DNA from 4 places in the Glutamicibacter sp. BS14 genome. Region 1 is predicted to be linked to each of the others. Evidence: riboswitches for the same ligand, from Rfam matches in the RefSeq annotation. Region 1 holds a riboswitch; each other region holds the start of a gene.
What was found. Region 1 has a riboswitch for S-adenosylmethionine ahead of AC1Z36_RS05850 (OsmC family protein). Riboswitches for the same ligand answer to the same signal wherever they lie in the genome.

Region 1 (7,539 bases):
GCCCGGGCGCCATTGGCGCATCGTAGCGAACGTCGTAGTACTTCTGGTCGAAGCCCCAGAAGTCGTAGACCAATTCGTTCTTCTGCTGGGTAGCACTCAGCGTCACCGGCGCATTTTCCCAGTGCGCGGAGATCATCAGAATATCTTTCGGCTTCTCGAAAGTGCCGGACCAGCTAGCCAGCTCCTGGGTCCAGCGCTGGTCGTCGGCGAGTGGCGGTGCACCATGGCTAAGGAACAAGACGGGAGGGGTATCGGATAGCTGATTCATGATTAAAAACTACCAACCATTAGTTGAAGCGTCAAGCTTTATTTTCATGAATCCCGATATCCAATTCATGCAAGACCCTCAATGCTCTCCAAGAGGCCCGTGGACAGTGCGGACAGATTCGCCGCACCACGTTGGGTCCAACGCCAGCGGCAACGGAGGCCATGGCTTTCTTGCTCTGCTTCTGAGCGGCGGCGGAAATCTATTGCTTCTCTAATCACGAATGCAATTGGCAAGTCGTACCTAAGCTGCGCCGGAGCAGTGGAACTGTACGGCTTTGCAGGCATCAGGCGTTGCCTGGCCAGTCTTTTCCAAGCCATTAATTACGCTCAGCTGGGGATTCGCAGTACGTTCAACACTTCGGCTTCGAACGGCTGCGGTTTCCAATATCAGACTTATTGACCATTAATCTTTAGAATGGTTTGTATGCAAGAAGAAGAACTGATGCAGACGGTCGAAGAAGAATTCACCGCCATCTTATTGCGCGCCCGCCAGATGCTGATCCGTCGCGCCAAGATCATCCACCCGGACCTGCAGGATCCGGGGTACCGCTTGCTTGCAGTGGTCATCCGTGATGAAGCCCAGCAACAGGGAGCACTCGCAGAAAAACTGCGTCTGGACAAGGCGACTATTTCCCGCCTCGTGCAGCACCTCGAGTCTCTGGAACTTGTCACCCGCACCCAGGATCCTTCCGATGGCCGGGCCCAGCTGGTCTCGGCAACAGAAATCGCCAAGGAGAAGTGGCGCTCCAGCGGTAACACGCTGCGTGAGGAACTGCGCCGCCAGCTCAAGGAATGGGAAGCCTCCGAACTGAAGAATTTTGGAGATCTCCTGCACCGCCTCAACGACAGCTTTGAACAGATTCTCTAGTTCCCGATCTTCAGCTGAAGCCTTGGAGACCTTCTGGTTTCCAAGGCTTCAGCTTTTTAGGCTCACTCCATCAGCGCCAGGAAATCATCGGCGCTTAACGCCGCACTCTGCGCGGCTTGGGCAGTCTCTCCCAGGACATCATTGAACAGCTGCGTCTTCTTGGCCTGCAGCGCGAGCACCTTGGATTCGATGGTGTCCTTTGCCACCAAGCGGTACACATAGACCGGACGAGTTTGCCCAATGCGATGGGCCCGGTCAATAGCCTGGGCTTCGGCCTGCGGGTTCCACCATGGGTCCAGCAAGATGCAGTAGTCGGCGGAAGTGAGGTTAATGCCGAAGCCGCCGGACTTCAGCGAGATGAAGAAGACCGGGAAATCTCCCTCGCCGAAACCGTCAATCAGTTCCTTGCGCCTAGGGCCAGTGGTGGACCCATCAAGGTATCCGTGCTCAATGCCCAGCTCTTCAGCGACGTCGCGTGCCTTGGCCAAGAAACTGGTGAATTGGCTAAAGACCAGAATCTTATGCCCTTCAGAAACCGCGTCCCCCATGAGTTCGCGCAGCATTTCAAGCTTCGCGCTCGGGGCATCGCCCTCCCCTACCAGGGACGGATCCAAGGCCAGCTGGCGCAGCAAGGTCAGCGATTGGAGAATCTGGAAGCGATTCGAATCAACGTCGTCAACCAGGCCCAGGACTTCTTGCCGCACGCGCTGGAAGCGGCGGTCATAGGCTTTGCGGTGCCCCGGCTCCAGTTCGACTTCCAGCACCTGTTCGGTCTTCGCCGGCAGCTCTGGAACGACCTGTTCCTTGGTACGGCGCAGCACGAACGGACGCAGACGGCTCTTCAGGCGCTCCAAGCGCTCCTGGTCTCCGTCAGCAATTGGTTTCTGGTAGTTGTCCTTGAAGGACTTCGCACCGCCCAGCAGGCCCGGTGCAGCCAGTGAGACCAGCGCCCACAGTTCCATCAGGTTGTTTTCCATGGGTGTGCCAGTGACCACGAATTTGCACGGCACTGGCAGCTGCCGGGCCTGCTTATAGCCTTTGGAGGCATGGTTCTTCAGCTGCTGGGCCTCGTCCATGATCATGACGTTGAAGCCGGCTGCTTCAAAATCCTCATAGGCCAGGCGGAAGATCGTGTAGCTGGTAACTACCAATTGGGCATCACCGATCTGCGCAGCCATGCTTTGGCCGCTCTTTCTAGCTGTTGAAGTAATGCCGGTGACGCTCATCTGCGGCGCAAATCGCTGCGCCTCATTGATCCAGTTACCCACCACCGAGGTAGGAGCCAGCACCAGGAATTTCTGTGCAGGATCCTCGACGCGCGCTTGTTCAAGGCAAGCCAGCAGCTGGACGGTCTTGCCCAGACCCATATCGTCGGCAAGGACGCCACCGAGATCATGGGTACGCAAGAAGTTGAGCCAGGATAGGCCGTGGCCCTGATACGGGCGCAGTTCAGCGTTGAACGTTTCCGCTAGCTGGACCGGCTGCATTTCTTCACCGCTTTGCAGCGCCTTCATGGTCTGCAGCCACTGGTTGTGCTGGGCTTCGATAATGCCCAGATCCACCAGTTCTTGCCACCAGTCGATGCTCAACTTATGGATGCGGATCGTATCGCCCTGCACCGTGCCCAGCTCCCCGGCCTCTGATATCAGCTGGCGCAGCTGCGTGAAATCTGCACCATCAATCGGGATCACCGTAAGGTCATCGAGGACGAGATACTCATCTTGCTTGGTCAAGGCCTCCAGCAGCAGTGGGAACGGGACCTTGGTCTCGTCCAGGAGCACTTCCACAGACAAGTCGAACCAGTCCCCCGTGCTTTCGCCGGCTTCGACACTGACAGCGGCCGGCGCGTGGCTGATCCGGTACTTCGGCAGCCTGTTCTGCTCTTCAACGACCACATCGGGATGCTCTGCCAATAGCGGCAATGCGTAGACCAAGAAATCGATGGATTCGGAGGTGCTGAATTCCTTCGGCGGGAAGATTCCTGAAGAGGTCAGTTGCCCCAAGAAAGCCTGCGCGCCGAGCTTGTCCTGCACCGAAGCAGCAATTTCCTTTTCCACGGCATACTGGCGGGGGCCCGCGGAGGCGTACTCCCAGGAATAGCTCACGGTCAGCGGAGTTCGGATGCTCTCCAGGGACAGCTTGAGGCTGGGGCGTGCTGGAACAGGGATGCTGTAGCTGTCATCCTCGCTCTTCAACGGTGCCATCAGGCGCAATCGGTCCAGGTGCTGGCGCTCGAAAAGCTCAACTCCCTCCTGCGGGATGGATTGCGCACCGGATTCAATAAATGTGGCCAGTTCCTTCGTGACCGGTTCAGCGAACCGGGCCAAACCGATTTCCTTGGCCTTCGGCAAGGGGCTGGACGCGTAAGCCAACAAGGTCGGCGGCGTGCCTATGGGCAAGAGGTAGACGTGCTCTTCGCTCGGCCCGCGCAGCTTCCCTTCCATGCTCAGGCCATGTTCACCGCGACGCACATCCACGTGTGCCATGGCTGGTTGCTCGCTGAACTCCACCGGGGCCTTGGCCGTAGAACCACCGTTGACGATCTGCACTCCAGCTTCACGCAGGGCTTCGAACGCATCCAGCAGGTCCTGGCCTGGAAGATCCATCAAGGAGATCCACTCCTTGGGATCCCACGAATGGCGATAAGTATCTTGTTCAACGTGTTCACGCAACCGGTCCAGTTCAACGACCGCACGACGCTGCTTCTTGGAGAACCGCGCATCAAAAGCAACATTGCGCCAGCTGATCCCGGTTTGGATCCAGGGGCTCTTGGTTCCCTGGCGGGCCGGGCGTGCCTGCAAGGTCAGCGCGTCCTCGCCGCCATAACGGGGTTCGCTGACCACTTTCAGGATCAATCCCAGCGGTTCTTCGGCAGCCAGCGGCTCATCGGAAATGACTGGAAGCAGACGGTCAAGGGTACGTTCCCACTGCGGCTTGCTATTGCGTTTCCATGCGTGGGGATCCACCCCGGAGTCGGAGACGAAGAAGCCTTGGTCTTCTTCGGTGGTGACCTCGATGAGCAAGGCGGCGACATCTTCACAGGACTGAACCCCCGGATGCTTCCCGCAGAAGCTGGTGAAGCTGATATTGCCCTCGGTGATTTCCAATTGGGCCATCACCGATTCGCGCAGCACCACACCGGAGATGCGGGTAGATCCCGGTTGCATTACCCGGTTGGCGATCTGCACTTTTCCGGAATCACACAGGAATTGGCCCAGGTTGTATTCGGATTCGGTCACCAAGGTCTGGGCCGCAGAAAGTGTCAGCTGGAATTCCATACTCGCCGTTCATTGTTCGTGCAGTGGGCGCCCGAGAGCTAGATTCCATCTTAGCGAGCCGGAAAGCAAGATGCCCGGTGACGAAAAGTTACTTCTGCCCTTTACCCGCGGGCCCTGCAACCGATAGAAATTAATCACTGAATCACGAGTTCCACTCTTTGAGCCCTGGCTGAGTGGACGGCAACCCTCCTGCGTCATTGTGCGGGGTGCCCCAGGTGAAGATTCGACGCATCTTGACAGCCAAGATGCGTAAGCGATGGCGCCCCTTGCGCCAGAAAGGGGATCAATTCCCCATGACTAATGCAGCATCTGCCCCAACCGTATCCGAAGACCGCGCACAGCGCCTGCAGGAAGCAGGCAAGGGCTGGGGCGAACGAATTTCGGCTGCCCCGCAAAGTGCCCAATTGACTTTCACTGTGGAGGGCGAAGGCTTCGATTCGGTAGCCAGCAACATTGTCTCGGGCAAGCACACCTTCCAGGTCGACGAGCCAGCTGGCCTGGGCGGCAGCGACCTGGCCGCAAGCCCCGTGGAATACGCGCTCGGAGCGCTCATCTCCTGCCAGGTTGTGGTCTACCGCTTGTACGCGCAGAATCTCGGCATCCAGGTGGACGACGTGAAGATCCAGGCCAATGGCCACCTCGATGTCCGCGGACTCTTCGGCATCGACCAGACCATCCGCCCCGGCTTCTCGTCGGTGGATCTGGACATCCGGATTGCCGGACCGGAATCAGCTGAACGCTATGAAGAACTGCGCCGCGCAGTGGATGCCCACTGCCCAGTGCTGGACCTCTTCGCCAATCCGGTGCCGGTGACAACCGCGGTGAGCATCACAGAGATCAACTAGAGTTCGCTGAACTAAAAAGCACCGCGGCGGCCCCCGACTTCAGGGGCCGCCGCGGTGCACTTCTAGCTGAAGCCAACTATTGCCCCAGGAAGTTCAGCAGGACTTTGCCGGAGCGAGCCGAATCCTTGGCCGTTTCGAAGGCTTCAAGCGCATCGGCGACCGGGAACTCGTGGGTTACCGCCTCGGAAACCTGCAGTGAACCGTCGGCCAGGGCAGCAAGCACATGGTCGATTTCGTCGTTGAAGCGGAAGGAACCAACCAGTTCCAGCTCGCGGGTAATAGCCAGCGAAATGAGTGCGGGTTGTTCTCCTGAGGGCAGCAACCCGACCATGACCACTCGACCGCCGCGCACGGCACCGCGCACGGCGGAGGCCAACCCGCGGAAGTTGCCGCTGGCCTCGATCACCACGTCCGCGCCCACCTGGGCAAGAGCTTCCTGGTCATCGGCGCGCAAAGTTGAAGTGGCACCGAGTTTCCCGGCGATTTCCAACGGCTTCTCGTGCATGTCCACTGCGATGATTTCTTTGGCTCCGGCACGCTTGAGCACTGCTACAGCGAGAGCTCCGATCGGCCCAGCACCAATAACCAGCGCCTTCTTGCCGGCGACTTCACCGGCGCGCGACACCGCATGCCAAGCAACCGCAGCCGGTTCTGCCAGTGCCGCATCACGCAGTGCTAAGCCAGCAGGCAGCTCACGCAGCATGCGTGATGGCAGGTTCACTTCGCGGGCGAATGCGCCCTCGGTGTGCGGGTAGCGGGCGGCCGAGCCCAGATAGGTGCACCCCGGGGAAAGATTCGGGCGGTCGGCCGGGTAGGGTTCCCCGGTCTCGCCTGGTGTTGCCGGGTGCACGGCGACTTTGGTTCCGGCTGCCGGCCCGCTGCCGTCAGCGGCGGCCTGCATGACGGTCCCGACGATTTCATGCCCGAGAACCATTGGAGCCTTGAGGATCGATTCCCCGGCGGCGCCGTGGCTCCAGTAATGCAAGTCTGATCCGCAGATACCGCCGTAAGCGATGGCAACGCGTGCTTCATCTGCTCGCGGCGCTGCCAGCTCGATTTGTTCAATACGCAAATCATCGGCTGCATGGGCCACGACGGCCAACGTGCTGGTGGCGAGGGAATTAGACGACAACGCTCATGCCTCCGTCGATGAAAATGGTCTGCCCGTTCACGTAGTTCGATCCATCCGAGGCCAACCAGACTGCTGGTCCGGCCAGATCCTCGACAGTTCCCCAACGGGCAGCCGGGGTGCGGCCCAGAATCCAGGAATTGAATTTCTCGTCATCCACCAGATTCTGCGTCATCTCGGTGTGGATGTAGCCCGGTGCGATGCCGTTGATTTGCAGTCCCGAACCAGCCCATTCGGCGGTCATGGCGCGGGTGAGATTGCGCAGGCCTCCCTTGGCCGCACTATAGGCGGAGATGGTGGGGCGGGCCAAGTCGGTTTGCACCGAGCAGATGTTGATGATCTTGCCTTCGCCACGCTGCACCATGGAGCGTGCGACCTCTCGGCCTACCAGGAATGCGCTGGTGAGGTTCGTGTCAATCACACGCTGCCAGTCGGATACTTCCAATTCCAGCATCGGAACGCGGTGTTGGATACCGGCGTTGTTCACCAATATGCGGATGGGGCCGATGGTCTTTTCAATGGCGGCAATGTTCTCGCGCACGGCGGCATCATCGGTGACATCGAAGCAGACGCTATGGATTCTTTCGGCGCCATAGCGGGTGCCGAATTCGGCGACAGTTTCGGCCAAGCGTTGCGCATCGCGGCCGTGCAGGATGATGGTGGCTCCGGCATCGGCCAGGGCACGGGCAAGTTCGCGGCCAATACCGCGGGAGGACCCGGTCACCAGGGCCAGTCGTCCGGTCAGGTCAAAAAGTTGGCTCATGAGTTCCCTCGCATGAAGTGTCGATGGTTCATCGACGGGAACTCACCAGCGGTATGTACCGGCTGCTGTATCCGAAAAAGTAGCCCCGTCGCTTCCCCAAAAACATATCAGATATAAGAGGTGCGAGGGGCCATAAAGTCCGACTTATTTATTTGAAAACTATCCTGCCGGATCTAGCGGGTCTGCGAGTAGAACCAGTTGATGTGTTCTTCGAGCAGCTGGGCTGCGCGCTCGCGCTGCCCGGTGGCAAACGCGTGGTGGATGGCCTTGTGCTGTCGGCGCAAGACGCGCACCACCGGCTGCCAGGCCTCGTCGCTGGGCACCGATTCGGAAACATAGTCGCTGATCGAGTTGCGCAGCGATTCCATCATCGATTCCACGACCGCGTT
Region 2 (7,539 bases), 470 kb from region 1:
ATTCCAGCGGTCCAGCCTTGCTCGATGCCGACCAGGTGCCACTGAACGATCCCTTCATGCAGGTTTCCGCCATGGCCGCGGCCACGAAGAATCTCGGTTTCGCGGTGACCAGCGCGCTGACCTATGAGCAACCCTACGCGCTGGCCCGGAAGTTCTCCTCGCTGGACCACCTCACCCGCGGGCGCATCGGTTGGAACGTGGTGACTAGCTACTTGGAGTCGGCGGCCCGCAATCTGGGCATGGCCAGGCAGCTGGATCACGACGCCCGCTACGACATTGCCGATGAATTCATGGACGTGGTCTACAAGCTCTGGGAGGGATCATGGGAGGAAGACGCGGTTCTCAAGGACCGCGAACGTGGCGTCTACACCGACCCTTCCAAGGTGCATCCGATTAACCATCACGGCCAGTACTTCAACGTGCCGGGCATCCATCTTTCCGAGCCTTCCATCCAGCGCACCCCGGCGATCTTCCAAGCGGGCGCTTCTTCGCGCGGCCGGCGCTTTGGCGCGCAGCATGCCGAGGGCATCTTCCTGAATTCGATCAATACCGCGGTCACCCGCCGCCAGACCGATGCGATCCGCGATGAGTTCGAACTGGTGGGTCGGCCCCGGGACGCCGCCAAAATCTATGCGCTGATGACCACTGTGGTGGCTGATTCAGACGCGCAGGCGCAGAAGCTCTACCGCGAATACCAGTCCTATGCCTCGCGCGAAGGTGCCATGGCATTCTATGGCGGGTGGTCGGGCTTGGACCTGAGCCAGTACGCGCCGGATGAGGAGCTGCAATATCTGGAAACCAACGCGGCGCGATCGGCGGTATCGATTTTCACTACAGCGAATCCGCAGCAGAAGTGGACCCCGAATGCCATCGCCGACTACCTCGGAGTTGGCGGCATCGGACCGGTGCTCGTCGGTTCGCCGGAAACCGTGGCGGACGAAATCGAGCGTTGGGTGGATGAATCAGGATTGGACGGGATCAACTTGGCCTATGCCATCACCCCAGGTTCCTTCGAGCAGTTCACCGATCTGGTGGTTCCCGAGTTGCGGAAGCGCGGAAGAACTTGGGCAGGATACGAAGGCAACACCCTGCGCGAATACCTGGCGGGTCCCGGCACGACGCGAGTGGCTGACGATCACCCGGCAGCCGCCTATCGCGGGGCTTATGCGGGAAAGGCCTCGGCAGCGGAATCCGAAGCGAGCCAAACACCTGAAGCTGTACTAGGCGCCCGGTGACACATGAGGAAATATGACGGCCACTGAGGCCCCTGTGAAGGCCTCGAAAATGTCGATTCATGACGATGTTCCGTCCTATGACATCTTCCCTGCCAAGCGGAGGCCGTCGGTGCTTCACTGATGGAGAACAACCCATCCAGAGCGGCTAAGAGACCTGGCTCCGAGACGCCGCAGCAAGCCTGCACTCCGCAGGTAGTGCTAACGCCAGGTTCGATGGATCCGCAGATTTTCTGCATCCTTCGGAATCCATAGCCCAAGAGGAGAACGAAGATGACTATACTGGATACCCAATTGCCGCGCGTGCCCTACACCGGCACTGCTGATGAAGCTGAACTCGCTCATTGGCGCGACGTCGCCCAGCAAGTAGCTGACAAGCTGGCGGCTGACGCGCTCGAACGCGACCGAAAGAACGCCCAGCCTTTCGCCGAAGTGCAGCTGCTGCGCGAAGCCGGGTTGCTCAATCTCTTGGTGCCTGCAGAATTCGGCGGAGCCGGAGCCCATTGGGAAACGGCCTTCGAAGCGGTCCGCATACTGGCCGCAGCTGATGGCTCCATCTCGCAGTTGCTGGCTTACCACTACATCAACCAGTCCGGCATTGCGTTCTACGCCCCGGCAGAAGCCCAAGGGGCATGGTGGCAGCGCACCGTGGAAGGTGGCTGGCTCTGGGGCGATTCGGTGAATCCAGTTGATCCGGATTTGACGCTGAGCGCCGAAGGGGACGGCTACCGACTGAATGGAGCCAAGCGATTCTCCACGGGTTCCGGTGTTGGCGAGGTCATCGTCATCAACGCGCTGGTCCAGGGCGGCGAATACGACGGGCAGATTCTCGCGTTGGTTCTGCCACGCGATATCGATGGCTTGGAAATCGTTGACGACTGGGACTACCTGGGACAGCGGCTGAGCGCGTCGAATTCCTTGAAGTTCCACAACGTGCGGCTCGAAGCAGGGGACTTGCTGGGATTCGTCACCGATGAACCGGTCTCCACCCTGCTTACCCCCGGTATCCAGTTGGCCTTCGCCAACTTCTACCTGGGCATCGCCCAAGGAGCACTGGAGCGCGGCAAGCAGATCTTGCTGGGCCGCAAGAACGCCTGGTTGTTCTCGCAGGCAGAGACCTACTCGCAGGACGCGATCTTCCAGCGCACCGTCGGAGAGCTCAAAGCCCGCACTGCAGCAGTGGCGGCGCTGACCGAGAAGCTGGGCCGGAAATTCGATGCCCTGCTCTCGAAGGCCGGGGAAGTCACCCAGCCCGAACGAGCGGCGTTGGCCGTGGAAATTGCTGAAGCCAAGGTGGTCTCCACTGAGGTGGGAGTGGATGTGGCGAACCGGATCTTCGAGGTGACCGGTTCATCTTCGACTGCGAACTCGGTGGGTCTGGACCTGTACTGGCGCAATGTGCGCACCCATTCGCTGCACGACCCAGTGGACTACAAGAAGATCGAGGTCGGCGCCTACTTCCTGCGCGGAGAGTCCCAGCCGCTCTCGCTGTACACCTAAGAAAACTTCTCCCGGATTGGACTGAACGATGACTGTACTTGCAACTGGCAATCGACTCGCAGGACTCAAAAACCGCTTCGCACCGCTCTTCTCGCGCATTGCGCAGGGCGCAGCCGAACGCGACCGCACCGGCGAATTGCCCTACCAGCAGGTCGCGGACCTGGCTGCTGCCGGCTTTGGTGCGGTTCGGATCCCGGAATCGCACGGAGGTGCCGGTGCTACGCTGCCCGAACTCTTCGAGCTCTTCGTGGATCTCGCGGCCGCGGATTCCAATATTGCCCAAGCGCTGCGCGCGCACTTCGCCTTCGTCGAGGACCGTCTGGTTGCGGCCCCCGGCCCGGGGCGCGACAAGTGGCTGGCCCGCTTCGTGGCGGGAGAACTGGTGGGCAACTCCTGGACCGAGGTCGGCACCGTCAAGGTCGGGGACGTGATCACCAAGGTCACCCCGGACGGCGAGGGCGGATTCAAGATCAACGGCACCAAGTACTACTCCACCGGCTCGATCTTCGCCGACTGGCTCGATACCTACGCAGAGCGCACCGACACCGGAAAGCGCGTGATCGCCGCAGTCAACCGACACCAGCCCGGCGTCGAGCTGGCCGATGACTGGGATGGCTTCGGCCAGCGCACCACGGGTACCGGCACCTCCACCTTCACCGATGCGATTGTCGCCGAAGAAGACCTCATCGACTTCGATACGCGTTTCAAGTACCAGACAGCTTTCTACCAGCAGGTGCTGCTCGCTGTTCTGGCCGGCTCCGCCAAAGCAGCCGAGCGCGACTTCGCCGCCGAGCTGAAGGCGCGCAAGCGGACCTTCAGCCATGCCGCGGCCAATCTGGCGGCCGAAGACCCGCAGCTGCTGCAGGTGATCGGCGAGGTCTCCGCGGCGGCCTTCGCTGCCGCGGCAACGGTGGAACGAGTGTCGACGGCATTGCAGGGAGCCTATGAAACTGCGCAGGCGCTGCACACCGGCGAGGTGACCGGGGAAGAGGACGAAGCAGCCAACGATGCGGCAGAGTTGGCCAGCGCCCAGGCGCAGGTGGTGCTCACGCCATTGGTCCTCAACGCGATCACCCACGCTTTTGATGCGCTGGCCGCCAGCGCCACGAGCGTTACCAAGAACCTGGACCGGCACTGGCGCAATGCCCGTACCGCCGGCAACCACAACCCCTGGGTGTTCAAGGCGCGGTTGATTGGCGACCTGGCGGTCAATGGCACCGAGCTTCCGCGCGTGTGGGCGATTGGTGCATCAAAGTAGATTCCATGGTCTTGCGAGCCCAGCATCCTTTGCCGGTGCTGGGCTCGTGGTCGTCGGCCCGGGGCAATTGATCGACCATCGTTCCAGTCGCCTGACGGATAGCTGCCGGCCTTGGCCCTAGCGCACCTGGGTAACCGTGCCACTTGCGATATGGAAGATATCCAAGTCGCGGGGTACGAAGAGGCCGCCAGAGAACTGTTTCGAAGCCCGCTGCCAAATTTCCATTCCAGATCCAGCGGGAACCAAATGATGCAGCGCCAAGTTCCGTGCTCCAGCCCGCTGGGCGATTCGACCTGCGTCTTCTGCGGTGGTGTGCGCGCGCCGATGATGTCCCATGCTCGCTTCCAGTTCGGAGGATGAAGCATGCGGGTAGCTACGAGCGATGGCCTCCAGATCAATAGCTTCATGGAACAGCAAGTCGCAGCCTTGGGACAGGCGCGCAAGATTTGCGCTTGGCGCTGTATCGCCGGAAACCACGACCGATCCATATCTCGAATCAAAGCGGAATGCGAATGCCGGAGCGATAGGTTGGTGCTGGACCAGGATAGCGCTAATTTTTGCATGCCGATCAGCGTATATTTCAAAAGGCTCCATGTCCGGATGGTTGTTGTGGTTGGGGTGGAAGCCTGTGCCGGCGGGAATCCCGATATCTACGCCATGGAAAATATCCGAAATATCAGGTGCCGCCGAATCCCGTCGGCGATCGTTGAGATCTATCGCATGGGCGCGCAGCAGCAAGTTGACCATGGCGTTGGTCCCGGGTGTGGGCGACTGCGGAAATATGGCTTCCGGCTCTTCGGCCGCTGTCTGCATCGAGGGCAGCACTCCTCGATCACCCGGTCCGAAAACAGGAACCTGCCGACCCTCGGGCCGCGGAACCCAAGGCCGCCCAGGACCATGACAGAATTCAGGTCAATGACGTGGTCTGAATGCTGATGGGTAATGAAAATTCCGCGCAGGGCAGTGGGGTGAATCCCGATCTCAGCCAGGCCCAAACCGACGCCATGGCCGCAATCCACCAAGTAAGCGTGGCCGTCCACAACGATCGCGGTAGAAATTCCGCGACGGTGACCGGTTCCTGGATCCGGCCTCAATAGCGGGCCGCCAGCAGTTCCAAGCGCCACTGCATGCATTCCGGTCTTCATCACTGGCTTCATCTGTCTCCTGTAGACGGGTTATTTCATCGGCAAGCTGATGCCATCATCCGCGGAGGCAATGAAGTAGTCAAGGAATAATAGATTATTCGCCTCATAACATTTTCTAGTTGGCAGCGGTCCGCTGCCCGCTGGCTAGACTGGGCGGGTGATCAACTACACCCTGCGCCAGCTGCAGTACTTCGTCGCCGTCGCTGAACTCGGCTCCATCTCCGCCGCAGCGAAGCAGTGCCATATTTCCCAGGCAGCCATGTCCCAGTCCATGGACGAGCTGGAACGCGCCGTCGGCTCGCAGCTGCTGGTGCGCAGACGTGCCCGCGGCGTGGTGCTCACGGCTGTCGGCACCGACTTCCTGCTGGACTCGCGGGCCCTGGTGCGCCATGCCGAAGAAGTGCAGGACCAGATTGTCGAACGCCAGACCAAGCTCTCCGGCCCTTTGGTGATCGGCTGCTATTCCTCGCTGGCCGCTTTCTGGATCCCGGTGATCTGCGAACGCTTCACCAATGTGCACCCGGACTTGCAGGTCACCCTCGTGGAGGGGGACGGGGCCGACCTGCAGGAGCGCATGCTCAAGGGCCACCTGGATGCGGTGCTCACCCATACCCGCCACCTGCTGCCGCAGGTCTCTTCGCGTACGGTGATGTCGGGCCGGCCCTATGTGCTGGTGGGAGGCAATCACCGGCTGGCCGATCGCACCTCCGTCGCCTTGAGCGAACTGGCCGACGACGACTTCGTCTCCCTGGACATCCCCACGGTGCGCGATAACCAGCTGGTGAATCTTCGCATGTCGGGCTTGGACCCCAAGGTGCGGTGGAGTTCGCAGAGCTTCGAGGCGGTGCGCGGGATGGTGGCTCGGGGTTTGGGCTATACCGTTCTGGTGCAGCGCCCGCCGGTCAACCTGAGCTACGACGGCTTGCCGCTGTCGGTATTGGAGATCGAGGGCGAGGTTGGCGTGAGCGATATCTGCGTGGCCTACACCGCTTCGGACCGCCCTAGCTTGCGGCTGCGCGCGTTCTTGGATTTCTGCGAGGAAGCCGGAGCCGAGAAAGAGCGCAAGGCCGGTTAGAACCCGCAGGTTCCAACCGGCCCCGCGCTTTCGCCAGTCGGGAGGCTAGTGGCTCATTTCCTCGGCCTCGAGGTCGGCGTCGCGGCCTTCCTTGATGCCGCGCATGGCCAGGGCGGCGACGATGAACGCGGCGGCCCAAACGGCTCCGGCGATCCACAGTGATCCGCCGCCCAGCAGCACCAGGCCTGCAACGATCATCGGGGTGAAGCCTGCGCCCACGGTGGAGGAGAGCTGGTAGACCAGCGAAGCGCCGGTGTAGCGGATGCGGGTTGGGAACAGCTCCGCGGTGAACGCGCCGAACGGCCCGAAGATGAAGGCCTGGATGATGCCGTTGGCCACGAACAGCGCGATGGCGAACAGCCACAGCTGGCCCAGTTCCAGCATCCACATGATCGGCAGGGCGGCCACGGCGCCGGCGAGGATGCCGACCATCATGACCGGGCGGCGGCCCAGCTTGTCTGAATAGCGCGATGAAACCCAGATGCCCACCACGGTCAACGCGGCGCCAATGGCCTTGATGTTCAGTACCGCAGTGCGGTCCATGCCGACTTCCTCGACCACGTAGGAGATGGCCCAGACGGTCATCAGGCCCTGCACCGTGTAGGAGCTCATGCCCACCAGGGTTCCGCGAATGACGGACTTCGGGTACTTGGTGATGACCTCCATGAAGGGGGTCTTGCGCTCTTCTGCCTTGTTTTCCAACGCGAGGAACAGCGGGGACTCGGTGACCTTCAGCCGGATGACCAGCCCGATGCCCACCAGCGCGATGCTGATCAGGAACGGAATGCGCCAGCCCCAGGCCAGGAACTGCTCATTGGGCATGAGCGAGACGGCCGAGACTGCCAACGTGGCCATCACGGCGCCGGCCGGGCCGCCCATGTTCGCGAAGCTCGCCGCGAAGCCGCGGCGCTCCTTCGGCGCGTGCTCCAGTGCCATCAGCATGGCCCCGCCCCATTCGCCGCCCACGGCCAGGCCCTGGACGATGCGCAAGATGATCAGCGCGATCGGGGCCAGCATGCCGATCTGCGCGGTGGGAGGAAGCAGGCCGATCAGTGTCGAGGCACCGCCCATCATCGCCATCGAGGTGATCAGCACGCCCTTGCGGCCGATCTTGTCGCCGAAGTGGCCGAACACGATGCCGCCCAGCGGTCGGGCCAGATATCCCACGGCCAAGGTGGCAAAGGAAGCGAAGATGGCTACGCCCGGGGTCAGGCCAACGAAGAAGACCTTGTTGAAGACCAGCGAGGCCGCGGTGGCGTAGAGGATGAAATCGTAGAATTCGATTGCGCTGCCGATGAAGCTGGAAGCCAGGATCCGGCGCATCTGCGG
Region 3 (7,539 bases), 480 kb from region 1:
ACTACGCCAATGGTCTTGCCCTTCAGGTCTGCCAGTTCCTTGACCCCGGAATCCTTGGCCACCATGACACCGGAGTTGTCGGCTTCCGGGTCGACCATGCCGTTGCCGCCAATGACCTGGATCGGAACACCTTGGGAGAAAGAGGTGGCGACGTTGATCCACGAGCCGATGGCAACGTTCACGTCACCGGAGACCACCTGGGCCAGCAGCGCGGCGGGGTCGGCGCCATTGACCAATTCAACGTCCAGGCCCTGGTCCTCGAAGTAGCCCTTCTCTTCAGCGATGCGTGCGGTTTCGAACTGGATCGGAGCAATGGCGACGCGCAGCTTCACCGGGCCGTCGGCGCTGGCCTCCTCACTGGATCCGCACGCGGCCAGGGTGCCGATTGCGAGGGCAGAGACTGCGAGGCCGGAGAAGGCCTTCCGTGCAAAACGTCGTTTCGTGACCATGGGGATCTCCTTGAAAGCTTGGTGCCTAGGCGAAGGCTGCGAGTTGTCGACCGGGGTCGGCTCCCGGAAGAAGAAGTACATTGAGCATCAAAATGTATTCCTTGAATCACAATATATCTTTAGTATGATTGTGTGGCAAGACTCACATTCAAAATGATGCCAACGACGAAGCGCGCCGGGCAGACCAGGAGATACATTCCATGACAGCAACAGATCTTTCCGCCGTTCCGCTGGCTCAGCAGCTTCGCGCCGCTTTGGCGGCCACGCCCCTTCCGCTGGTGATCAATGGCCAGGAGGTCGCTGGCTCGGGGGAAAAGCTGCCGGTAACCGATCCCTCCACTGGCCAGCTGCTGACCGAGACGACGGCTGCCACCGCAGCGGACATCGACCGCGCAGTAGCTGCCGCCCGTGCAGCGTTCGAGTCCGGGCCCTGGGCAGAAATGACCCCGGCAGCACGCCAGCGGGCGCTGCACCGCTTCGCTGACGCATTGGAAGCGAACCTCGATGAATTGGCTACCCTGGAGTCCCTGAACTGCGGGAAGCCCTTCAACGTCGCCCGCTTTGGCGAGCTGCCCGCGGGCATCGAAACCTTGCGCTACTTCGCCGGCTGGGCCACCAAGCTCAACGGCGAAACCCGCGAGATTTCCCTGCCAGGAACCTGGCACGCCTATACCCAGCGCCAAGCCTTGGGCGTGGCCGCACTGATCGTGCCATGGAATGTCCCCTTCACCATTGCGCTGTCCAAGGTGGCTCCGGCGCTGGCGTCCGGTTGCACCGTCGTGCTCAAGCCCGCGGAGCTGACCCCGCTGACCGCCGTGCGCATGGCGCAGATTGCGCTTGAAGCAGGCATCCCGGCCGGTGTGCTGAACGTTGTCCAGGGTTTGGGGCCGGTGGCCGGCCAAGCGCTCGCCGACCATCCGGATGTCGACAAGCTCTCCTTCACCGGATCCACCGCGGTAGGCAAGAAGCTGCTGGCGTCGGCAGCGGGCAATCTCAAGCGGCTGAGCCTTGAGCTGGGCGGCAAATCCCCGGTGGTGATCTATCCCGACGCGGATCTGGACAAGGCCATTCCGGCCGCGGCCATGAGCATCTTCGGCAACTCCGGCCAGGTCTGCGCGGCAGGGTCGCGACTGTATGTCCACGAAGACATCGCAGACCAGGTCATCGAAGGCATCGCCGGATTCGCGAAGAGCCTCAAGCTGGGCGCTGGCCTGGCAGACGGAACCCAGCTGGGCCCGCTGATCTCCCAGGTGCAGCGCGAGCGCGTGCTGGGGTACATCGAGGCGGGCATCGCTGATGGCGCGGAACTCGTTGCCGGTGGCTTGGCCGAAGGCGGAGAAGGATTCTTCGTGCAGCCGACCGTGCTGAAAAATGTCAGTCCGGACATGTCCATCGCCAAGGATGAGATCTTCGGGCCGGTGCTCTCGGTCAGCACCTTCGGCGACGAGGATTCGCTGGCTGAGGTGCTGCGCCGGGCCAACGACACCGACTACGGCCTCAATTCGGTGATCTTCACCCAGGACATTTCCCGCGCGTTGACCTTCGCCAAGAAAATCCAGGCCGGCAACGTCAGGGTGAATACCGGTGCCGGCATGGATGCGAACATGCCGTTCGGCGGATTCAAGCAGTCGGGGTGGGGCGCCGAAAATGGCCGTGAAGGCATCGAGGCCTACACCTCGCTGAAGTCGGTCACCGTCAAGCTCGACTAGCGGCAATGTTCTATTCCGGGACTGCTTTGCGCAGTCCCGGGCCGTTAGGATGAGCTCATGAGCGAAAAGGAGCAACCCCGGCTGGCTAGCGCGTTGGCGCAGAAAGTCGTCGACACGATTGCGCCGACCATCAACCGCAATGTGAACATCATGAATGCTCACGGAGTCATCATTGCTTCTACGGATGCTGCGCGTATCGGTACCCACCACGACGGCAGCGCAGAGGCGATCCGACGCAACGGCATCATCCGTGTCAGCCAGGCCGACGGCTCGGCCGGAACCCAGCCAGGGGTCAATGTGCCGCTGGTGCTGAACGACCAGCTCTGCGGCGTTGTGGGCGTGACCGGAGCTCCCCACGAGGTGGAACCGCTGGCCGGCCTGATTGCATTGACCGTTCAATTGCTCTTTGCCCAAGAACGCGAGCACTCTCGCAGCGCGCGGCGCGAGACCGAAGCCCGCGACATTATTTCTGCGTTGATCGCCGGTCGCGTTGCACCTGAAGTGATCGACCGCTCGCTCGCAGCGCATGGTTTGCGCGGGCCGAAATGCATTGAAGCTTGGCTGCCCCGAAGCGTGGGGGATCCGTCGCTCGAAGAGCCGGCGAAGGATCATCACCGCACGTCATGGATTAGCCTTTCCGGCGCGTACTGGAGGCTTTGCGCTGCCAGTGAGACAGCTTTCGCTCCCGAGCGCATGGACCAGGAACGTTTCCTGGTCTCCGCGCCTGTCGAAAAGGCCGAGGATCTCATGGCCGAAACCGAAGTGCTGCGCGTATTGGTGGGCTATCCGGCACTCGTGCCATCCCACGCGCGGCGCCGCATGTGGAGCCGGGAAATTGCTGTGGCTATCGCCCGCACCCCAGCCCGCAGCCTGGACCATGCAGCTGCTCCAGCGATGCAGCTCAATGAGGAACAAGCCAGAACCCTGCTGGTCGTTGCGACAGCTGCTTCGATGAGCCAAGCAGCCACGGATCTGCATATTCACCGCAATACCTTGGTTCAAAGACTTGAGCGGATAAGCCAGGTCAGCGGCATCGATATTCGGCGGTCCAGCGAGTCCCTGAAACTCCAGCATGCCATCTACGCGAGAGTGGCCTTGGGCCAGCTGCATGTTTTCTAGGCCCTGGAAACTAGGGGAGCTGGCGCCGGGGCTGGGAAGGGTGGGATGTTTGCACACATTGGCTCTTTCGAACCCAGGCAAATGTGGTCGTGTGCCCATAGGTATTCGGGGTCACTTTTCCTAGTATTGGCAGGATGATCGATCTTTGCGCCCGAAACCCGGGGTGGCACGGTGGCATCTAGCCCAACGGGCAAAGCCTTGAGCGGCTTTGCCGATAGGGCTGGTCCACCCGTTGAGCCATTGCGGGCTGGGCGCATTGAACTACCGATATTGGCAAAGGAGCCAACCCGCCGTGTACGAACTGCTAGTTCTGCTGATCCTTGTTGTGGCCATCGTGATGGTCACAGCACGCTTGAAGATCAGCCCATTTCTCGCCCTCGTTGGCGCCGCTATCCTGGCGGCCTTCGCCTACCGGATTCCGCTGGCCGACGTGGCTTCGACGGTCACCACGGCTTTCGGCAGCACCATGGGAAATATCGGACTGGTGATCCTGTTCGGAACAATGATCGGTGTCATCCTGGAGAAATCCGGCGCCGCGATCTCCATGGCAGATGCGCTGATCAAGGTCCTGGGTACCCGGTTCCCCAACCTGACGCTATCGATTATCGGCTACATCGTTTCCATTCCGGTCTTCTGCGACTCGGGATACGTGGTGCTCAACTCGCTGCGCAAAGCGATCACCCTGCGTACCGGGATCTCTGGGCTGGCAACTTCCATCGCCCTGATGACCGGCCTGTACGCGACCCACACCATGGTGCCTCCAACTCCGGGCCCGCTGGCCGCAGCCGAAAGCATCGGCATTGCCGATAACTTGGGCTTGATCATCGCTGTCGGATTGCCCGTTGCGGCCATCTCGGCCCTTGCCGGCTTGGCCTACGCCAGCCGCTTCAACAAGTCCAAATGGACCCCGTTGCCAAGCGACGACCACAATGACATCTCCGAACTCGACTATGAGCAGCTGCGTGCAAGCTTCGGAAAATTGCCCAGCCCGGCGCTGGCCTTCATGCCGATCCTGGTTCCGCTGGTGCTGATCTGTGCCGCATCCATTGCGAAGCTGCCCTCGCACCCGATGGGCGAAGGCGCTGCCCTGGAAATCCTTTCCTTCCTGGGGACGCCAGTTATTGCGCTGATCTTCGGCTTGATCTCATCGACTTTTCTTTTGAGCGGTGGCAGCAAGCTGGCGGTCTTCAATGAGCAGATGAACGAAGCTGTACGCACCGCTGCTCCGATCTTGCTGATCACCGGTGCCGGCGCCGGCTTCGGGGCGGTCCTGGCCGCGTCGGATCTGACCACGATTCTTTCGGATTCACTCAGCGGACTGGGCTTGGGCCTGGCTGTGCCATTCCTGATCGCCGCTGCACTGAAGTCCGCACAGGGCTCGTCCACCGTCTCAATGGTGACCACTTCCGCGCTGGTCGCTCCGATGCTCGGCTCCCTGGGCTTGGGTTCGGAGCTGGGCATGGTGCTATCCGTATTGGCAGTAGGCGCCGGTGCGATGGTTGTCTCGCACGCCAACGACTCCTACTTCTGGGTCGTCTCGCAGCTCAGCCGCATTCCGGTGATCACCGCCTACAAGACCCTGAGCGTGGCTACCGCCATCCAGGGCACCGCGGGGTTCCTGACTGTACTGGTCCTGGGAGCCGTACTGCTTTAGCAGCACGCCTTCCAAGAAAGCAACGGATCGCGCCATCGGCAGATGGCGCGATCCGTTGCTTTAAGCAGTGCTGGATTAGCCCAGGCCTGCCGCCGGGAAGCTCCGCGCGGCCTTATTCGCTGTGGCAGTCGAGATCACCAGCAACGCGATGGCGGCCAGGTAGCCGGTTCCGGTCGCGGCGAAGGCGAAACCGAATTGGCCCAGCAGGCAGAGAACTGCTGCGCTGGCCAATGCCGCCCAACCGGCCCAGGAAGCCGCGGCAAGCAGGGGCGCAGCCTGCTGATGCCCGGCGAACCAGGCGTCATCGCTGGCCAAGGTGTGGCGCGTCTTGATGCCGATCGCCGCATTGCGAGCGAGCTTCCGGTTCCGTGCCATCGGGGCGAGGAACGCTGCGACCAGCGTTATGCTCAGCAACCCGAACATGAAGGCAATCACGCCTGCTGGATCCACTTGCCGCCTCTTCTGCCGATTGATCTTGAATGGCCATTCTATGCGGTCGCATGGAAGTGCCCTGATCCACGCTGTGTTCCCAATCGATGCCTGCGGGAACGTTCTTGAGATCCAGTTCCGGCATGCCAATTGCGTCATGCGAAGGTCATATGACGTCTTATCTGCCCGTTTTCCGGCAGGGCGAAGGCGCGAAGATGACGTATTTTGTCCTGCTGTTCCTCCGCATGACAGCGCCCTTCCCGAGGGCCTGCCAGTAATGCTTGACTCGGAGCACAACCCATCCAGAGCGGCTGAGAGACCTGGCTCCGAGACGCCGCAGCAAGCCTGCACCAGCAGGTAGTGCTAACGCCAGGTTCGATGGAACTCCCGGGTCTAGAAGCATGAACTTCTGTTCGGGATCCCTCGTTCAATTTGTCTAAGAGAGGGACGACATGACTCGTACTCGTCCGAACGCCTTGAAAGTTCTGGCTTCAGCGATGGCGGCAGCAACACTGCTGACTGGCTGCTCGCTGAAAGAACCACGGCCGGAAATAGCGCCGGTTGTGGCGCAAAGCAGTAATCCGCAAGCCGAGCATAAGCTCGACAACGTTCCATCACTCAAAGGCAAAAAGGTCGGCATCGCGGCCAAGGATATCCTGCACGACTACTCGCGCGTGGTCTACCAGCAGATCCAAGAGCGCATCAAAGAGCTCGGCGGCGAGGTCATCGCTACCCAAGCCGAAGCCAAAGACGAGAAGCACGTCTCTGACGTAGAAAACCTGATCACCCAGTCGCCCGATGCCATCGTGGTGATCCTGGGCGATGCCCAAACGCTCACTCCTGCCTTGGCCAAGGTGGACGCCGCCGGGATCCCGCTGTTCACCATCGATTTCCAAAGCGAATACTCGAAGAACAACGTCACCAGCGACAACTGGAACGTCGGCACCACGCTGGCTCGCACCATGGCTGAAGACCTCCACGGCAAGGGGAAGATTCTGGTCTTCAACGGCTTCCCCGGTGTGACTCCCTGCCGGATCCGCTACAACAGCCTGAACCTGGTGCTGGAAGACTACCCAAATATCGAGAAGATCACCCCGGAACTCCAGGACAAATACGAAGGCACCATCGAGGATGCCAAAAACCAGATCCAGGACCAACTGCGCAGGCTGCCCGAGGGCGAAGTTGACGCGATTTGGTCCTGCTGGGACATGCCGCTGATCGGTGCCGCGCAGGCCATCGATCCCACTGGTGGCGACATCAAGCTGTATGGAGTGGACGCAGAGCCCGGGGCCCTGGATTTGATAGCGAACCCGGACAGTTCATACCAGTTCACCGTCGCTCAGCCCACCAAGCAGATTGCCGCTGCCTCGGCCACTAATATCGCCCTGTTCCTCGATGGGCAAACCGATCTGGTTCCGAGCACCAGCTATGCCGAGCCGATTTTTGTCGACAAGGACAACGTGAATCAGGTGCGCCATGACAACGGAATCTAAGGAACTGCTGAGCATGGCCGCCATCAACAAGTCCTTTGGCACGGTCGCCGTGCTCGACCATGTGCACCTGCAGCTTCGGGCCGGAGAGGTTCTGGGCCTAGTGGGCGAAAACGGAGCTGGAAAATCCACCCTGATCAAGATACTCACCGGGCTGTACACCCTGGACTCGGGGCAGATCGAACTTGCCGGCCAGCCGGTGCAAATTCGCCGGCCTGCCGATGCCGAAGCGCTAGGCATTGAAGTGATTCACCAGGACCGCCATCTGGCCGGCCGCTTGACCGTCGCCGAACAGCTGTATCTGGGCACCGCGAAGAGTCGTGGGCTCTGGCGCCACGAGCGCACCGCGCAGGCAGCAGCCCGGGCGGATATTTTGCGAACCACCGGCCAGGAGCTGGACACCGGTGCCTTCGTTGATGAGCTCAGCGTTGCCCAGCAGCAGCTGATCCAGATTGCCCGTGCCGTACTGGCCGAACCCAAGGTGCTGATTCTCGATGAGCCGACGGCACCGTTGGCCAATGATGAAGTTGAACAGCTCTTCGGCACGATCCGGCATCTGCGGGACCGCGGGGTAGGGATCATTTTCATCTCGCATTATCTCCAGGAACTGCGGCAGATCACCGACCGGATTACGGTGCTGCGCAACGGCAGAAATGCCGGTGACGCCAGTTTCGCGGACGGTGACAGTA
Region 4 (7,539 bases), 640 kb from region 1:
GGCCCCCACCGGTCGGTGACTTCTCCGGCGGCAACCATCCCCAGCATCCCGCTGGCGATTGGCGCGGCAAAGGCCAGGGCGAAGTAGCGTTCGCCCTCCAGCAGCTCGCTGACCAGTGGCATTACCGTGGTCACGGCCATGGATTCGAAAGCGACCAGGAAGACGAGCACGAACATGCCAAGGGTGGTGGCAAGATACTGCGGAGCATAGATCGTGGACTCGGCGCGCTCGGCTGATTGGCTGCTGCGGTTCAGGGGCATGCATCCATGATCTCAGGTTTCCCCTAGCCGCCGATCACGTGCAGGCTGAAGGCCGCCAGGAAGCCCGAGGTCACCAGCAACCCGGTGTAGTCGTGCTCCACCTTGTAGGCTTCCGGGATCATGGTGTCGGCGATCATCGTCAAGATGCCTCCGGCAGCGACCGCGGTGGCGAAGGCCAGCACTTCACCGGGCATGGATTCCAGCAGCAGCGCTCCGAGGAAGGCAGCGATGCCGCAGGAAATGGCTATCGATCCCCAGAGCAAAACGATCGAGGACCCCTTGCGCCCGGACGCTTTCATCTGTGCGGTACTCGCCAGTCCCTCGGGGACATTGGAGATGAATATGGCGATGAGCATCGCCGGATTAATGCTCGCGGTGGCGACCACGGAAAGTCCAAGGGCCACGGACTCGGGAATGCCGTCGATGAGTGCACCGACCGCGAGCGCGGTTCCCGATGGCTCCTGCTCTCCTGCGCGCTGCGCCTGCCGCTTTGAGGTTCTCCAGGCCAGCAGCCGGTTCGCGCCGAAATACAAGGCAGCGCCCACGATCACGCCGCCCAGCGTCGCAACGAGGCCGCCGGTTTCATAGGCTTCGAGCACCAGCTCGAAGGCCAGTGCGCTGACCAGGACCCCGGCACCGAAGGCCATGATGGCGCTGACCCAGACCTTGGGGATCTTCAGCCACCAGGCCGCGCCAGATCCCAGCAGCAGGGCCGAGCCGGCCACAGTGCCCCACAGCAAAGCCTGCATCGAAGCGAACATGGCACCCACTATAGCCAGCAATTCGCTGGCTTAGTAGGTGCCATATGAGTTCTGACTGGGACTAACCCTCGGTGGACATGTTGTTGAAGCGCGAGTAGTGGCCCTGGAAGGCCACGGTGATGGTCTTGGTCGGACCGGCACGGTGCTTCGCGATAATCACGTCAGCTTCGCCCGGACGGTTTTCCTTGTCGTAGACGTCATCACGGTGCAGCAAAATCACCATGTCGGCGTCCTGCTCAATCGAGCCCGATTCGCGCAGGTCCGAAACCATTGGCTTCTTGTCGGTACGCTGCTCGGAACCACGGTTCAGCTGCGACAGCGCAATCAACGGAACGTCGAGTTCCTTGGCGAGCAGCTTGAGGTTACGCGAGAACTCGGAAACTTCCTGCTGGCGCGATTCCACGCGCTTGCCCGAGCTCATCAGCTGCAGGTAGTCCAGGATGATCATGCGCAGCTCGTTGCGCTGCTTGAGGCGACGGCACTTGGCACGGATTTCCATCATGGACATGTTCGGCGAATCATCAATGAACAACGGGGCTTCGTTCAGCCGGCCCATGGTCGTGGCGATCTTGGTCCACTGCGCGTCTTCCACCGAGCCCTTGCGCAGATCCTGGAGCTGGATGGATGCTTCGGCCGAGAGCAGGCGCATCGCAATTTCATTGCGGCCCATTTCCAAGGAGAAGAACACGGTGGCCATATTGTGCTTGATGGCAGCAGAACGGGCGAAGTCCAGCGCGAAGGTTGACTTGCCCACCGCAGGACGGGCGGCGATGATGATCATCTGGCCGCCCTTCAGGCCCTGGGTCAGCTCGTCGAATTCATAGAATCCGGTGGGCACACCGGTAATGCCATCGCCCGCGTTGGCCGCGTTCTCGATTTCATCAACGGTGTCTTCGATGATGTCCGAAAGGCGCACGTAGTCTTCACTGCTGCGGTTCTCGGCCACCTTGTAGACCTCTGCTTGGGCTTCGTTGACGATCGCATCAACTTCACCATCTGGAGAGTAGCCCATCTGGACAATACGCGTTCCGGCGTCAACCAATCGGCGCAGCACGGCGCGTTCGCGCACGATTTCTGCGTAGTACCCGGCGTTGGCTGCAGTTGGAACCTGCTGGATGAGATTGTGAAGGTAGGCGGCGCCACCAATGCGCGAGATCTCGCCGCGCTTGGTCAGCAAGTCGGCTACGGTGACCGCATCGGCTGGTTCGCCACGACCGTAGAGGTCGACAATCGCCTCGTAAATTGATTCGTGGGAGGGACGGTAGAAGTCGGTGCCGCGAATGGATTCAACGACGTCAGCAATGGCGTCCTTGGAGAGCATCATGCCACCGAGGACCGACATCTCGGCCTCGATATCCTGTGGCGGCTTGCGCCCTGCGTCGGAATCTCGTCCTTCGTAAACCGGCTCAGCACTCATTGCAGACACTTCCATCCCCTATTGACCCGCTGGGAAAAATTATCCTTGCCTCATGGCAACGCTTCATCGTGTCAGTCGATACGGACATTTGGATGTCAGGCGCCTGTGGATATTTCTCTCCCGAACCCAACACTAGGGCTGTTATTAACAGGCGTAAACCTCATTATCCACAGAATATGTGGATAACACTCCTCTACCTGTGGAGTTCCCTGTTCACAGTCTGGGGAGAACTCTGTGGATTACCCCACTCTACGTATCATTAATATCTGTTGACTTGGTTGTTTGTATTCGCACACCTGTGGACAGAAACTTAATTCATTGAAGCTCACGCCAACCGACCCAAGGTTATCAACACCCTTAATCGCCCAGTTCCCAGGGTTTTTCACCCTTTGTACACATTTGCCCACGTCTTGTCCACAGTTTTGTGGATAACCTTGTGGATACTGGTGAATTTACAAAACCCTAAGTCACCGTGGATTAAATTCGCCAGCAAGGCCGGATCTTCCAGTAGTCCACAATCGGCTAGGGTTTCTGCGTTCGGGGGCGGTGGATAACTTAATGTGTGCAACGACTCGGCGGGCGAACCTGGATCAGCGACTGGGCTGCCGGCGCACTCTCGCCACTTCGCGTCCGCGACGCGCGCCAGTGAAGACGCCATAAAGCGCCGGTTTCATTTGTGATGCGCAGCCTTTGCATGGCTCGGAAGCCCCATCCGAGGGTTGCCGGCAATTCGCTGCCGCTCTGGTCCAGCGTGCAGCGAGGATCCATGAGCTATCTGCGCGGTTCTGTTCGACAGCCCAGGCGGGTGGCGGATATGGCGAGTTCAAGGTTTCTCGCGACAGATACTTTGATGACGAGGTTATCGCCAAATGCCTGGGGCAGCTGGCCCAAGAAGGCAGGCCATGAGATTGCCAGCCATCTTGCCACGTCTTCAGGGTGGCGTGAGAGAACGGGCATTGCCGGTGTCGAGGGCTGCGGGGAACGGCTCAACCCGCCTAACCGGAATTCAAAAAGCTCCGGCCAGATCGATGTTTTGATCTGGCCGGAGCTTTGGAAGATGCGAAGCGCTTATACGAGCTCAGGAATCGGCAGCGAATGGAACCGCGAATCATGGAAGATCTGTGGCGAGTGCTCGGAGGTGCGGTGCCCGTGGACTTCCATCAGGACTACCCAGTGATCCCCCGCTTCGACCTCGTTGTAGATCGAAGTCTCCAGCCACAACGTTGAGTCGTTGACGAAGAGCGCGCCCTGATCCGAGGAATAGGTATCGATTCCGCGGAACCGGTCGCCATTTTTCGAGGCAATCTGAGCGCAGACACCATCATTGCGTTCGCTCAGCACTGAGACGCCAATGCGGCCAGCTTCGCGCAGCTTTGGCCAAGTGTTCGAGGACTTCTGCACGGCGAACATCACCAGTGCAGGTTCGAGGGAAACTCCCACGGTAAACGATGAAGCGACAATTCCCGTCTTCACGCCATCCAGTTCTGCACAGAGGGCGGCTACCCCTGATGGATGCTGAGCGAAAACCTTGCGCAGGGTCAACGGGTCAAGTTCAAGATTCAATGACATGGCTCGATTCCTTTGGGTCTTGCCCACCGCGCAGTAGCCTGCAAGCATTGGCTTCTCGTTACTCGAAGCCGCTTGGGCTGAAGTTCCGCGCCGTGTGCGGTACTTGTTCCAGCACATTTTGCGTGGAACCGAATCCTCACCTGGAGCACCCCACTACCGTTGAGAGGGTTGCCGATCAGCAAGCCAGGGCTTATAGCTGATGCTCTTGATTCTGTTTAAAACGATATGGCTCATGACGAACAGTCGTCAAACATTTCACTTCGCAAATCGCAATATTCGACGCAATATTCGATCCGAGGCCCCGCAGCAAGCCCTTGGGCAGTCTTTTATTCGCCAGATGCCGCGCTTCTTTGAACACCTCGGCCCCACGATCGCAGCAGGCTTTCGCCGATCTTGATTCGGCAGAACACCAACGCCTCCCCTGGGCTCGGGGCCCTGCCGCGAATTCCCTACCGCCCACCGTAATGAAACTTGGTTTCTCGGCATGACGCTGAGGTTCATGCCACTATTGGTCGTGGAGTGCGTTGAGTCACACTCCCGCTTATTGTTCTCCGTAACCACCGATGACGATTGAGGAATAGCCACACCATGGTAGAGATTCAGGCCAACCATTCAGAATTGACCCCACTGCGTTTCTTGGAACGCACAGCCGAGGCCTATCCGAAGAAGACCGCCGTAATCCATGGAACTCGCAGCTTCTCCTATGAAGAATTCGAAGCACGGGTGCACCGCTTTGCCCAGGCGCTGAAAGCACGCATTGAGCCAGGCGACCGCGTGGCCGTGCTGGCACCGAATACTCCCGAGATGCTCATGGCGCATTACGCCGTACCGCTGGCGGGCGGAGTACTCATTGCCCTGAACACCCGCCTCTCGGCCCACGAGCTGCAGTACATCGTTGATCATTCTGCCGCCAAGCTGATGCTTGCCGACACAGAGCTGCTGGAGAACACCAAGACTCTGCGCCAAGAGAACCCAACACTGGAGGCGCTCATCGAGATCACCGATGACCAGTTCGCCGGAGAGCGTCCCGAGGTAATAGTCGACGCCACCCTGGACGAACTGATCGCAGAAGCCGCGGATGAAAAGCTTCCCTACGCCATCGCTGACGAGCGGGCTCCGATCACCCTGAACTACACTTCGGGCACCACCGGCAAGCCGAAGGGCGTGCTCTACTCGCACCGCGGCAGCTACCTGAACTCGTTGGGCGAAGCGCACCACCAGGGCTTTACCGCCAAGACCCGCTATTTGTGGACCCTGCCGATGTTCCACTGCAACGGCTGGTGCACTCCGTGGGCGGTCACCGCAGCGGGAGGAACCCACTTGTGCCTGCGCGGCGTGCGCGAAGATGCCGTTTGGGATGCCATCGAGAATCTGGGGACCACCCACTTGTGCGGCGCTCCAACCGTCTGCTCGATCATCGCTGACTCCACCCGCGCCCACCAGCTCGATGCGCCACTGCGCATCACCACCGCAGGTGCTCCCCCGTCCCCTGCAATCATCTCCAAGCTGCAGAAACTGGGCATCGAGGTAGTCCATGTATATGGCCTCACCGAGGTATACGGACCGTACACGGTGTGCGAGTACCAGGATGAGTGGGATGCCCTCGATGGCCCGGACCGGGCCGCGAAGCTCGCCCGCCAAGGCGTTGGCATGATTACCGCCGAGTCCGCACGCATTGTTGACGAGAACATGAACGATGTCCCGGCGGATGGACAGACCATGGGCGAAATCGTGCTGCGCGGCAATAACGTCATGATCGGCTACTACCGCGATGAAGCGGCCACTACCCAAGCTTTCCATGGCGGCTGGTTCCACACCGGCGATCTGGGTGTCATGCACCCGGATGGCTACATCCAGGTGCGCGACCGGGCCAAGGACATCATCATTTCCGGCGGCGAGAACATCTCCACCATCGAGGTGGAGCAGGCGCTGGCCTCGCACCCTGAGGTGCTGGACCTGGCCGTCATCGGCATAGCGGACGAGAAATGGGGCGAGCGTCCGGTGGCATATGTCATCCGCGCCAGCGGATCCTCCCTGGACGCGCAAACGCTGATTGAATTCGCCCGCGAAAAACTGGCCGGTTTCAAGGTGCCGCGCACCATCGTCTTCCCGCAGGATCTGCCGCGCACCTCCACTGGTAAGGTGCAGAAGAATGTCCTGCGCGCCCAGGCGCTAGAAGCCAGCACACCGAACTAGCCCGAGGATCACCAATTGGATAACCCAGCACCACGGATTCCCAACAAGTCCAGCCGTTTCAGCGAAAGCATCGGACTGGAATTCGATGAAATCACAGCCACTGAAGTACGCGGCCACGCGCAGTTGGACGAGAACCACCACACCCCCTGGGGCGTGGTGCATGGCGGCGTGTACACCTCGATCATCGAGAGCGCAGGATCGGTGGGCGCCAGCTACGCGGTGGCCGAACGCGGGCAATTCGCAGTCGGCGTGCACAACGCCACCGACTTCCTGCGCCCTTCCACCGGAGCACGGGTCCAGGTGATCGCCACCGCGCTATTCCAAGGGCGCACCCAGCAGCTCTGGGAGGTCATCATCACCGATGAATCCACCGGCAAGCAGCTATCCCGCGGCCAGTTGCGCACCCAGAATGTGGATTTGCCTGAGAAATAAGACCCTCATGCCGGATGGGATTCGACTACGTGGCTTGCACGGCAACTCGACATGGGCAGGTCTACTTCGACATGAAGAAGGCCCGTGCCGACGGCACGGATTCTCATGCTCTGGAAATGGGCAAGTTGTTAAATCAATTCAGCTCAGCGCAAGCCAAGACTCCATGTGCCAAACCAGCTACTAGTGCGCTCGGTTTGCAAATAGTGAAGGCAGCGGCAGGGATACCCTTGGGCTGTTGGCGGTCCAGTTCAGTGAGCTTCTACTTCACATAATGTTTCTGCAATCCACTGAAGTAGTCCTCTCAAGCAAAGAAAGAAGTTGCGCAAATGAACGTCTCCTCCAAGAAACTCATCGGCAAATGTCCCCTATGGACTTGGGTGATGATGGGACTGGCGCTTGCATCGGCCCTGGCCCTAGTTGATTGGAACGGCTCAGGGGAGGCAAAGCCGTTGTGGATGTTTTTCCTACCTAGCGCATTTGGCTTAGCTGGTGGCATTATCGCCACAGCAAAGAAAAGCTATGAATGGGGACTCATATCCGTAGCTCTTGGCGTACTGGCCGTGCAACTATTAGCGCTCGGAGTCACCCTCGTTCAAGGACCATAGAGGTCTCCTCGGTATTTTCGGATTCCAAGTATCTTGGTATGTGTCAAGACAACTCGGAGCAGGGACCCTAGATGCACTCTAAGCGAACTTGCGAGTCCTGCGAGTCCTGCGAGAGGCACCATACCGAGTACGTGAAACACCGCATCCTCAGAAGGACGAAGCGGCCAGTTGCATATCCAGAATATGGATTTGCCTGAGAATCCGGCCTAGCTGGTTTTCACACCGCGAGCACGGGCGTACGGTAGATGGCATCTAACGCTCAAGCTCCAGGAGATTCGCCATGAGTGCGACCTATACCT

Region 2: another riboswitch for S-adenosylmethionine. It lies ahead of AC1Z36_RS03605 (acyl-CoA dehydrogenase family protein); the one in region 1 lies ahead of AC1Z36_RS05850 (OsmC family protein).
Region 3: another riboswitch for S-adenosylmethionine. It lies ahead of AC1Z36_RS03580 (substrate-binding domain-containing protein); the one in region 1 lies ahead of AC1Z36_RS05850 (OsmC family protein).
Region 4: another riboswitch for S-adenosylmethionine. It lies ahead of AC1Z36_RS02865 (flavin reductase family protein); the one in region 1 lies ahead of AC1Z36_RS05850 (OsmC family protein).

The regions. Positions count from the first base shown of each region.
Region 1 covers NZ_CM167801.1:1,227,062-1,234,600, reverse strand. Annotated here, with positions in the region: gene AC1Z36_RS05865 (dioxygenase family protein) at 1-268, opposite strand, end outside; gene AC1Z36_RS05860 (MarR family winged helix-turn-helix transcriptional regulator) at 692-1,135, shown strand; gene AC1Z36_RS05855 (DEAD/DEAH box helicase) at 1,198-4,413, opposite strand; SAM riboswitch class IV at 4,554-4,675, shown strand; gene AC1Z36_RS05850 (OsmC family protein) at 4,707-5,258, shown strand; gene AC1Z36_RS05845 (L-idonate 5-dehydrogenase) at 5,335-6,390, opposite strand; gene AC1Z36_RS05840 (SDR family oxidoreductase) at 6,380-7,150, opposite strand; gene AC1Z36_RS05835 (FadR/GntR family transcriptional regulator) at 7,324-7,539, opposite strand, start outside.
Region 2 covers NZ_CM167801.1:759,354-766,892, forward strand. Annotated here, with positions in the region: gene AC1Z36_RS03600 (LLM class flavin-dependent oxidoreductase) at 1-1,235, shown strand, start outside; SAM riboswitch class I at 1,365-1,455, shown strand; gene AC1Z36_RS03605 (acyl-CoA dehydrogenase family protein) at 1,506-2,732, shown strand; gene AC1Z36_RS03610 (acyl-CoA dehydrogenase family protein) at 2,761-3,990, shown strand; gene AC1Z36_RS03615 (MBL fold metallo-hydrolase) at 4,108-4,728, opposite strand; gene AC1Z36_RS03620 (MBL fold metallo-hydrolase) at 4,704-5,147, opposite strand; gene AC1Z36_RS03625 (LysR substrate-binding domain-containing protein) at 5,293-6,210, shown strand; gene AC1Z36_RS03630 (MFS transporter) at 6,256-7,539, opposite strand, start outside.
Region 3 covers NZ_CM167801.1:748,680-756,218, forward strand. Annotated here, with positions in the region: gene AC1Z36_RS03555 (ABC transporter substrate-binding protein) at 1-449, opposite strand, end outside; gene AC1Z36_RS03560 (aldehyde dehydrogenase family protein) at 650-2,158, shown strand; gene AC1Z36_RS03565 (CdaR family transcriptional regulator) at 2,216-3,277, shown strand; gene AC1Z36_RS03570 (GntP family permease) at 3,570-4,931, shown strand; gene AC1Z36_RS03575 (SdpI family protein) at 5,007-5,381, opposite strand; SAM riboswitch class I at 5,656-5,745, shown strand; gene AC1Z36_RS03580 (substrate-binding domain-containing protein) at 5,813-6,853, shown strand; gene AC1Z36_RS03585 (sugar ABC transporter ATP-binding protein) at 6,837-7,539, shown strand, end outside.
Region 4 covers NZ_CM167801.1:588,721-596,259, reverse strand. Annotated here, with positions in the region: gene AC1Z36_RS02880 (MFS transporter) at 1-260, opposite strand, end outside; gene AC1Z36_RS02875 (ZIP family metal transporter) at 284-1,021, opposite strand; gene dnaB (replicative DNA helicase) at 1,083-2,438, opposite strand; gene AC1Z36_RS02865 (flavin reductase family protein) at 3,507-4,007, opposite strand; SAM riboswitch class IV at 4,102-4,218, opposite strand; gene AC1Z36_RS02860 (AMP-binding protein) at 4,596-6,203, shown strand; gene AC1Z36_RS02855 (PaaI family thioesterase) at 6,219-6,635, shown strand; gene AC1Z36_RS02850 (hypothetical protein) at 6,962-7,240, shown strand; gene AC1Z36_RS02845 (dihydrofolate reductase family protein) at 7,521-7,539, shown strand, end outside.